2 linked regions of the Sphaerotilus microaerophilus genome follow. The protein of the gene in region 1 interacts with the protein of each later gene in a pairwise test. Links are inferred from orthologs where the notes say so. Each region holds a gene or a part of one and is shown in the gene's direction. Other genes may lie near its edges.

What was found. The genes of interacting proteins can lie anywhere in the genome.
Region 2: the proteins of ribD (region 1) and accC interact in binary tests that used the Escherichia coli proteins (3 or more experiments, as listed by UniProt). The link is inferred for Sphaerotilus microaerophilus from one-to-one orthologs.

What each region holds. Positions count from the first base shown.
Region 1 is NZ_AP025730.1:4,747,153-4,752,680, forward strand. What follows is about bases 1,012-3,905. They hold ribD (bifunctional diaminohydroxyphosphoribosylaminopyrimidine deaminase/5-amino-6-(5-phosphoribosylamino)uracil reductase RibD), read left to right. Parts: upstream 1,012-1,840; coding sequence 1,841-2,971; downstream 2,972-3,905. Other genes in these bases: NGK70_RS20270 (type IV pilus modification PilV family protein), read left to right, coding at 1,012-1,712; ribBA (bifunctional 3,4-dihydroxy-2-butanone-4-phosphate synthase/GTP cyclohydrolase II), read left to right, coding at 3,052-3,905. Also shown: NGK70_RS20265 (hypothetical protein), read left to right, coding at 1-447; more of NGK70_RS20270, read left to right, coding at 462-1,011; more of ribBA, read left to right, coding at 3,906-4,152; ribH (6,7-dimethyl-8-ribityllumazine synthase), read left to right, coding at 4,242-4,706; transcription antitermination factor NusB, read left to right, coding at 4,703-5,227; NGK70_RS20295 (pyridoxal phosphate-dependent aminotransferase), read left to right, coding at 5,224-5,528. UniProt on the Escherichia coli protein: Converts 2,5-diamino-6-(ribosylamino)-4(3h)-pyrimidinone 5'-phosphate into 5-amino-6-(ribosylamino)-2,4(1h,3h)-pyrimidinedione 5'-phosphate.
Region 2 is NZ_AP025730.1:6,022,814-6,026,907, forward strand. Bases 1-2,999 are described here. They hold accC (acetyl-CoA carboxylase biotin carboxylase subunit), read left to right. Parts: upstream 1-824; coding sequence 825-2,174; downstream 2,175-2,999. Other genes in these bases: aroQ (type II 3-dehydroquinate dehydratase), read left to right, coding at 1-164; accB (acetyl-CoA carboxylase biotin carboxyl carrier protein), read left to right, coding at 266-715; prmA (50S ribosomal protein L11 methyltransferase), read left to right, coding at 2,189-2,999. Also shown: more of prmA, read left to right, coding at 3,000-3,097; NGK70_RS26205 (zinc-ribbon and DUF3426 domain-containing protein), read left to right, coding at 3,171-4,094. UniProt on the Escherichia coli protein: This protein is a component of the acetyl coenzyme A carboxylase complex; first, biotin carboxylase catalyzes the carboxylation of the carrier protein and then the transcarboxylase transfers the carboxyl group to form malonyl-CoA.

The sequences.
Region 1 (5,528 bases):
CGACACTGGTTCGGCCTCTCCGAAAGTGCACTGCGGGCCCTGCCGACCTGGCAGCGCCTGGGCTGCCCTGGCTCCTGCAGCGCTGACCAGGTCAGCGCGGCCCTTGACGCCGGCCACCGCGCCCTCTGGCTGGACGGTGCGCTGCAGGTCAGCAGCGAGGTGACCTGGGGCAGCGATGCACGGCCCGTGCTCTTGGTGGTGCGCGGCGCGGTGCAGCTCAACGGACCGATGCGCCTGCGCGGCCTGCTGATCGCCACCAGCGTCCAGTGGCAGCAGTCCGCCAGCGGCAGCGCGCGCCTGCAGGGCGCCGTGGTCAGCCTGGGCAGCAGCAGCCTGTCCGGCCCGGTGGAACTGGTGCGCGACGCCGCCATCCTGCAGCGCCTGCGCGAGCTGCCCGGCGCCTACCTGCCGGTGCCGGGCAGCTGGCAGGACTTCGACAACCGCTGAACGCCGCCAGCGCCATGGCCACCACCACGTCTCTCCGCGCCATCGCTCGACGCGCCTGCACGCTGCGACGCCGCGGCGGCCTGGCGCTGATCGAGGTGCTGATCGCCACCGCGCTGCTCGGCCTGGGCAGCGCCGCACTGATGCGGCTGCACCTCCACCTGCGCCATGGCAGTGAGGTTGCCCGGCAGCGCGCCGAGGCCCTGCGGCTGGCGGAGGAGGACCTGGAGACCCTGCGCGCCTACACCCGGCTGGACAGCGGCGGGGGCAGTGGTGGAGGTGGCAGCGGTGCGGCCTGGTCGGCGATCGGCAACCTCGCCGCCCAGGAAGTCACCGACCTGGGCGGGCCCACCGTGTACACCCGGTCGCGCTCGGTCAGCCCCGCCGCCGCCCCGGCGCTGAAGTCCGTCACGGCGACACTCGCCTGGACCGACCGCCACGGCGAAGCCCGGCAGCTCAGGCTGCCCACGCTGGTCGCCGGCCTCGACCCGGCCCTGATCGGCGCCCTGCTGCTGCGCCGCGGCGACGAACGCGGACTCGGTGCACTCGGCCGGCACCCGCTCATCCCGGTGACGGCGCGCGAACTCAGCGACGGCCGCATCGCCTACAAGCCGCGCGCCAGCGGCACCCTGACCTGGGTCTTCGATGCGGCCACCGCGCAGGTGACGGCGCGCTGCCAGAGCCCCGCCGGGCTCGCCAGCGCCGACCTCACCGCGGCGCAGATCAGCGGCTGCCGGGCGATCAGCGGCCTGCTGCTGGCCGGCGTGCTGCGCTTTGCCACTCAGGGTGACACGCTCAGGGCCACCGATGCCGAGAACCCGCTGGGCAGCGCGATGGACCTCGACCTGCGCCTGAGCCTGAGCAGCACCGGCCACCCCGACCCGGCCTGGGAATGCGAGGACGACGCCCCCGACGGGGCCCCGCCGGCCGCCACCGCCCAGACCGTGGTGCACTACGCCTGCGTCGTGCAGCCCGCTGGCAACCCGCCCCAGTGGTCGGGCCGGCTCGACGTCGTGCCGCGGGGCTGGGCCATCGCCGATGGGGGCGACGGCGCCCTGCGCATCTGCCGCTACAGCGCCGACCACGATGGCAACGGACGCATCGACAACCGCGAGCACCCCCTGCGCTACGCGGGGGTCGGCGAACCGCTGGGGGACCAGAACTTCCTCGTCGTGCGCGCGGCGGCCGGCTGCCCGCGCGACGCCCCTGCCAGCATGGGCGTGCCGGCCAACTGGGTGGATGACAGCACGGTCGCGCATCAGCCCTGACAATGCGCCATCGCGGTGCGCCTCCGGGGCGCACCGCCCCCTTGTCCCTCTGCATCTCCGTGACCCCTGTACCGAGCTTCCCCACCCAGACCGACCCCACCGCGTACAGCGCCGCCGACCAGGCCCACATGCAGCTCGCGCTGGACCTGGCCGAACAGGCCATCGGCCTGACCGAGCCCAACCCGCGCGTGGGCTGCGTCATCGCCACGCCGCAGGGGCAGGTGCTCGGCAGCGGCCACACCCAGCAGGCCGGCGGGCCGCACGCCGAGGTGATGGCGCTGCGCGCCGCGCGCGAGTCCGCTGGGGATGCGGCCCTGCGTGGCGCCACCGCCTATGTCACGCTGGAGCCCTGCGCCCATCACGGCCGCACGCCGCCCTGCGCCGATGCGCTCCTCGCCGCCGGCATCGCCCGCGTGGTGGCCAGCCTGCGTGACCCCTTTCCCCAGGTGGCCGGCCAGGGGCTGGTCCGGCTGGCCGCTGCGGGCGTGCGGGTGGAGCTGGGCCTGGGCGCCGCTCGCGCGCAGGAGCAGAACCTGGGCTTCTTCTCGCGCGTGCTGCGTGGCCGGCCCTGGGTGCGGCTGAAGATCGCCGCCAGCCTGGATGGGCTGACCGCCCTGCCCAACGGCCGCAGCCAGTGGATCACCGGCCCGGATGCGCGGCGCGACGGCCACGCCTGGCGCCAGCGCGCCGGCGCGGTGCTCACCGGCATCGGCACCGTGCGCGACGACGACCCGCGCCTGGACGTGCGCCTGGTGCCCAGCCCGCGCCAGCCGCTGCGCGTGCTGCTCGACAGCGGCCTGGCCGTCGACGCCAGCGCCCGGCTGCTGCAGCCGCCCGGTGACGTGCTGGTCTACACCGCGGCGGCGCCGGCCTGCGACCCCGGCTTCGACCCTGCCCGCATCCAGGTCATCCCCGCCCCGCCGCCGGACTCCGTGGCCGACGACCAGGCCCGCACCCGCGTGCACCTGGACAGCGTGCTGGCCGACCTGGCGCAGCGCGGCGTCAATGAACTGCACGTCGAGGCCGGGTACACGCTCAACGGCGCCTTCATCGCCGCCGACCTGGTCGACGAGCTGCTGCTCTACCTCGCCCCCAAGCTGCTCGGCCAGGGCCGCGGGCTGGCGTCCTTCGGGCCGCTGGTCACGCTCGACGGCGCGCCGCAGCTCGACTTTCAACGCATCGATCGCATCGGCGACGACCTGCGTGTGCTCGCCCGCCCGCGCGGGCGGCTCGCCGGCTGGCTCACTGACGCGGCCTGACGGCCCCCGCAAGCGCCGCCACGCGCCCGGCCGTCGGCCCTGCGGCGCGCGGCGGCTGACGCGGCGCCTACAATCCCAGGATGGCGATATCACCGATTCCTGAGCTGGTGGCTGAAATGGCGGCCGGCCGCATGGTCATCCTCGTTGACGAGGAAGACCGCGAGAACGAAGGCGACCTGGTCATGGCCGCCGACCTCGTGACCCCCGAGGCGGTCAACTTCATGGCCAAGTACGGCCGTGGACTGATCTGCCTGACGCTCACGCGCGAGCGCTGCGAGTTCCTGCAGCTGCCGCCGATGGCGCCGCGCAACGGCACCAAGCACGGCACCGCGTTCACCGTGTCGATCGAGGCGGCCGAGGGCATCTCCACCGGCATCTCGGCGGCCGACCGGGCCCGCACCGTGCAGGTGGCGGTGGCCCGCGAGACGCAGCCGCGCGACCTGGTGCAGCCCGGCCACATCTTCCCGCTGCAGGCGCAGGACGGCGGCGTGCTCATGCGCGCCGGCCACACCGAGGCCGGCTGCGACCTGGCCCGCATGGCCGGGCTGGCCCCCGCGTCGATGATCTGCGAGATCATGAACGATGACGGCACCATGGCCCGCCTGCCCGAGCTGGAGGTGTTCGCCAGGGAGCACGGCATCAAGATCGGCACCATCGCCGACCTGATCGCCTACCGCAGCCGCAACGAATCGCTGATCGAGCGCCTGGGTGAGCAGGCACTGACCACGCCCTGGGGCGATTTCCGCTGCAGCACCTACCGCGACCGCACCGGCCAGGTCCACCTGGCGCTGGCCGTGGGCCAGTGGCAGCCCGAGGACGAGGTGCTGGTGCGCGTGCACGAGCCGCTCTCGGTGCTGGACCTGCTGGACGCCAGCAACCGCCACTCCTGGGCCCTGCCCAAGGCGTTGACGGCGCTGCAAGCGGCTGGGCGCGGTGTCGCCGTGCTGCTCAATGCCGGACACGACGCCGAGGCCCTGCTCGGCCTGATCGCCCCCGCGACCACCGCGTCGGGGGCGACCGCCCGGCCCAGCGCGGCCGACCTGCGCACCTACGGCGTGGGCGTGCAGATCCTGCTGCAGCAGGGCGTGCGCCGCATGAAGCTGCTGAGCAACCGCCGTCGCATGCCCAGCATGACGGGCTACGGGCTGGAAGTCACCGGCTTCCTCTCCACGCAGGACTGAAACCCCGGCGGCAGGTTCCCGCCGCGGTGCGGCCCGCGCGGGCCGGTGCCGTGGCGAGGCCGTCGCGCCAAACCAACGAGGACCGACCCATGCAGGGTGCAGACAAGGGCGTTACCGCCGAACTCAACGGCGAAGACCTGCACGTGGCCATCGTGCAGGCCCGCTTCAACGCCGCCATCACCGAGCAGCTGGCCGAGAGCTGCATCGCCGAGTTGCTGGCGCTGGGCGTGGCGCGCAAGCACATCCGTCACGTCACCGTGCCGGGCGCGCTGGAGATCCCCATCGCACTGCAGACCCTGGCCGAGACCAAGGACCACGACGCGCTGATCGCCCTGGGCTGCATCATCCGCGGCGAGACCTACCACTTCGAACTGGTCGCCAACGAGAGTGGCGCGGGCGTGACCCGCGTGTCGCTGGACCACGGCCTGCCAGTCGCCAACGCCATCCTCACCGTCGAGAACGAGGCCCAGGCCTGGGCCCGCGCCGAAGAGAAGGGCCGCGACGCCGCCCGCGTGGTGGTCGAGATGGCCAACCTGCTGGGAGACCTGACGTGAACGCCCCTTCGGAAACCCCCGGCACCCGCGGCGCCCCTGCGGGCCCGAGCCCATCCGCCCAGAAGCCGCCGCGGCCCAAGTCGGCCCGCCGCCGCTCTCGCGAGCTGGCTCTGCAGGGTCTGTACGAGTGGCAGGTCAACCGTGCCGAGGCCCGCGTGGTGCATGCCCACATCCGCGAGCAGGACGAGTACAACCTCTGTGACAGCACCCACTTCGACGCCCTGCTGAGCGGCTGCATCGAGCAGGTCGCCATGCTGGACGCCGAGTTTGCGCCGCACCTGGACCGCAAGGTCACCGAACTGTCGCCGGTCGAGCACGGCGTGCTGCTGATTGGCACCTACGAGCTGCAGCACTGCCTGGACGTGCCCTATCGCGTCGTCATCAACGAGGCGGTCGAGCTGGCCAAGGTCTACGGCGGCACCGACGGCCACAAGTTCGTCAACGGCGTGCTCGACCGCACCGCCAAGGACCTGCGCGCCGCCGAGGTGGCCGCCTACCGGCCCGCCCCGCGCAAGGGATGACGAGCGCCCTCGCGTCGACCATGTCGGTCATGCCGACGGTGGCCGCGCCGCGCCTGGCCCGGCGCGTCGAGGTCATCGAGCCCTTCTGGGTGATGGAGTGCGCCAAGGCGGCCGACGTGATCGCCCGCAGCCCCGCCTGCGACCCGTTGCTCGGCGGCGAGCCGATGATCTACCTGAACATCGGCGAGCCCGACTTCACCGCACCGCCGCGCGTACAGGCCGCGGCGCAGCGCTGCATCGAATCCGGCCGCACGCAGTACACCCCCGCCACCGGCGCGCCGGCGCTGCGCGAGGCCATCGC
Region 2 (4,094 bases), 1.3 Mb from region 1 along the record:
CGATCCCGTTCGTCGAGGTGCACCTGTCCAACGTGCACCGGCGCGAGGCCTTCCGCCACCATTCCTACTTCTCCGATGTGGCCGAGGGCGTGATCGTCGGCCTCGGCCCGCTGGGCTACCGGCTGGCGCTGGACTACGCGCTGCAGCGCGCCGCACCGCGCTGATTCCCGTCCGGCTGCGGCTGGCCCCAGTCCGTGCCCCTGCGGGCATCCGGCCAGGCCAGCCCCATCCAGCCCCCCCCCGAACCAGTCACCTGGAGCTTCCCATGGATCTACGCAAACTGAAGACCCTCATCGACCTCGTGTCGGATTCCAACATCGCCGAACTCGAGATCACCGAGGCCGACGGCAAGGTGCGCATCGTCAAGAGCAGCCCGGTGGTGACCGTGGCGCACGCGGCCCCGATGGTGGCCGCTGCCCCAGTCCTTGCGGCTGCTCCTGTCGCTGCACCCGCCGCCGCCCCTGCCGCCCCCGAGTTGACCGGGCACATCATCAAGTCCCCGATGGTCGGCACCTTCTACCGTGCCTCCAGCCCGGGCGCCAAGGCGCTGGCCGACGTCGGCCAGCAGGTCAAGGAAGGCCAGGCGGTGTGCATCATCGAGGCGATGAAGATCATGAATGAGATCGAGTCCGACCACGCGGGCACGATCACCAAGGTGCTGGTCGAGAATGGCCAGGCCGTCGAGTACGGCCAACCGCTGTTCATCATCGAGTGAGCCGGCGTCACCGCCTGCCCAGCCGAGTGGGCGAGCAGGTGGGGCAGATCGACCGGGCCCGGCATCCTGCGCGGGCCCTCAGCGTGCCCATGAGGCCGCGGAGAAGTACATGTTCAAGAAGATCCTGATTGCCAACCGGGGTGAGATCGCCCTGCGTATCCAGCGCGCGTGTCGGGAAATGGGCGTGGGGGCGGTGGTCGTCTACTCAGAGGCGGACCGCGACGCAAAGTACGTCAAGCTGGCCGACGAGGCGGTGTGCATCGGCCCGGCCCCCTCGGCCCAGAGCTACCTGCACATGCCCGCGATCATCTCGGCCGCCGAGGTGACCGACGCCGAGGCCATCCACCCGGGTTACGGCTTCCTGTCGGAGAACGCCAACTTCGCCGAGCGCGTCGAACGCAGCGGTTTTGCCTTCATCGGCCCCACGCCCGAGTCGATCCGCCTGATGGGCGACAAGGTTTCTGCGAAGAACGCAATGATCGAGGCGGGTGTGCCCACCGTCCCCGGCTCGGCCGGTGCGCTGCCTGATGGCGCCGACGAGATCATCCTCACGGCCCGCCAGGTCGGCTACCCGGTGATCATCAAGGCCGCGGGCGGCGGCGGCGGCCGCGGCATGCGCGTGGTGCACACCGAGGGCGCCTTGCTCAACGCGGTGCAGACCACCAAGGCCGAGGCGGGTGCCGCCTTTGGCAACCCGGCGGTCTACATGGAGAAATTCCTGGAGAACCCCCGCCACGTCGAGATCCAGATCCTGGCCGACCAGCATGGCAACGCAGTGTGGCTGGGTGAGCGCGACTGCTCGATGCAGCGGCGGCACCAGAAGATCATCGAGGAGGCGCCGGCACCGGGCATTCCGCGCAAGGTGATCGAGAAAATCGGCGAGCGCTGCGCCGCCGCCTGCAAGAAGATCGGCTACCGGGGTGCCGGCACCTTCGAGTTCCTGTTCGAGAACGGCGAGTTCTACTTCATCGAGATGAACACCCGCGTCCAGGTGGAACACCCGGTGACCGAGTTGATCACCGGCGTGGACATCGTGCAGCAGCAGATCCGCATCGCCGCGGGCGAGAAGCTGCCGTTCACGCAGAAGCAGATCTCGGTGCGCGGACACGCCATCGAGTGCCGCATCAACGCCGAGGATCCCTACACCTTCCTGCCCTCGCCAGGCCGCATCACGATGTGGCATCCACCGGGGGGCCCCGGCGTGCGCGTGGACTCGCACGCGTACACCAACTACTACGTGCCGCCCAACTACGACTCGATGATCGGCAAGATCATCGTCCACGGCGATACGCGCGACCAGGCGCTGGCCCGCATGCGCAGCGCGCTGCAGGAAACGCTGGTCGAAGGCATCTCGACCAACATCCCGCTGCATCGCGAACTCATGGCCGACAAGGCCTTCATCGACGGCGGCACCAGCATCCACTATCTGGAAGGCTGGATGGCGCAACGCCGCCGCTGACCTGGAGCCCCCTGATGGTCGAATTGCTGCTGCTGGTGCCTGCCACCGGCGTGGACCTCGTCAGCGACGCCCTGCTGGAGCTTGATGCTGCGGCGGTGACCGTCGAGGACGCCGATGCGGACACCCCCGACGAGCAGCCGATCTTCGGCGAGCCGGGCATGCCGCAAACGCAGACCGAGAAGGTCGCCGGCTGGCAACGCTCGGTGCTGAAGGCCCTGTTCGAGGACGAAGCAGCGGCCCAGGCCGCCTGCGTCGGGCTGCTGGAACTCGATGAGGCCCAGGGCGTTCATGTGCAGGGCGTTCGACCGGTCGAGGAGCAGGACTGGGTGCGCCTTACCCAGTCCCAGTTCTCGCCCGTGCCGATCACGCCGACGTTCTGGATCGTGCCCAGCTGGCATGAGGTGCCGGCGCAGGCGCGTGAGGTGATCCGCCTGGATCCGGGCCTGGCCTTCGGGACCGGCACGCACCCCACCACCCGCATGTGCCTGCGCTGGATCGCCAACCAGTCCGCCTCACTGTCGGGCAGCTGGGACCGCGTGCTGGACTATGGTTGCGGCTCGGGCATCCTGGCCATCGCGGCGTCCAAGTTTGGTGCTGGCAGCGTCGACGCGGTGGACATCGACCCGGCAGCTGTCGAGTCCTCGGCCCGCAATGCCGATGCCAACGGCGTGCAACTGCACTGCGGACTGCCTGAGGCCGCCGAGGGAACGTACCCCCTGGTGCTGGCCAACATCCTCTCTGCACCGCTGAAGTTGCTGGCCCCGCTGCTGTGCGGCCACGTCACATCCGGTGGCCACCTGGTGCTGGCGGGCATCCTGGAGCGGCAGATCGAAGAACTCCGCACCGCCTACGCACCCTGGGTCGAACTGCAGGTATCGGACACGCAAGAGGGCTGGGTGCTGTTGACAGCCCGCCGGCCGTGACCAGCGACCAGACTGTCGGTCGACGATGAGTCTAGCCACGTCGTGCCCGTCCTGCGGGACAGTCTTCAAGGTGGTGGAAGACCAACTCAAGGTCTCCGAAGGCTGGGTACGCTGCGGCCACTGCCACGACGTGTTCAATGCGCTCGAAGGTCTCTTCGACCTGGAGCGGCGTGATTCGATGATGCAGGGACTTCGCACCCTGCCGGGCGCACTCGACGTGGAACCAGCCGTGCGGCCTGACCGGGGCGGACTGGCCGCTGAACCCACCGAGGTGACGCCTCCGGCCGACATGCCACACGCTGCTCCGGTGGCGGAAACGCAACCGACCGCTGCCCCAGGGGATGCTCCGGCGGTGGAGACGTCGACTGCGATGGCTCCTCTGCAACGATCTGCAGACAAGAACGCACATCCGGGGCATCGCCCACAGGATCCTGCAGAGCGATCCGAACCGCCCACACAAGCCGACGACGAGGCCGAGGATACGCTGTTGGCAGGGGATGTTTCTCAGACACCTCTGCAGGATGAAGCGTCCAAGAAGCGTACCCGCGCCATCGAACAGCACATCGATCGCGAAGAAGAGTCCGCCCCCCCTTCCACGACCGCAGCGACCGAGGAGGCCCTGATTGCCTCGACACTTGCTGCGGACAACCATCCAGAAGATCTTCCTGCATTCGTGCTGGACGCCGAGCGGCGTGCAAGATGGAATCGGCCTCTGGTACGGGGGACCGTGACCGTGGCCGTACTGGCTGGCGCCCTGCTCTTGGCAGGCCAGGTCGCTGTCCATCGCCGCGATCAGATCGCCGCCGTTTGCGAAAGTTGCCAGGGACCTCTTGGCTCCCTGTCGGCTTCGCTGGGCCTGTCCTTGCGTCCACCGGTCGTTCTGGAAGCCGTCGAGGTCGACAACGCGGTGCTCACGCACCCACCCGGCGTAGATGGTTACCGACTCACGGTGCAGGTACGGAACCATTCATCGCATGAGGTCTCGGCGCCGCACATG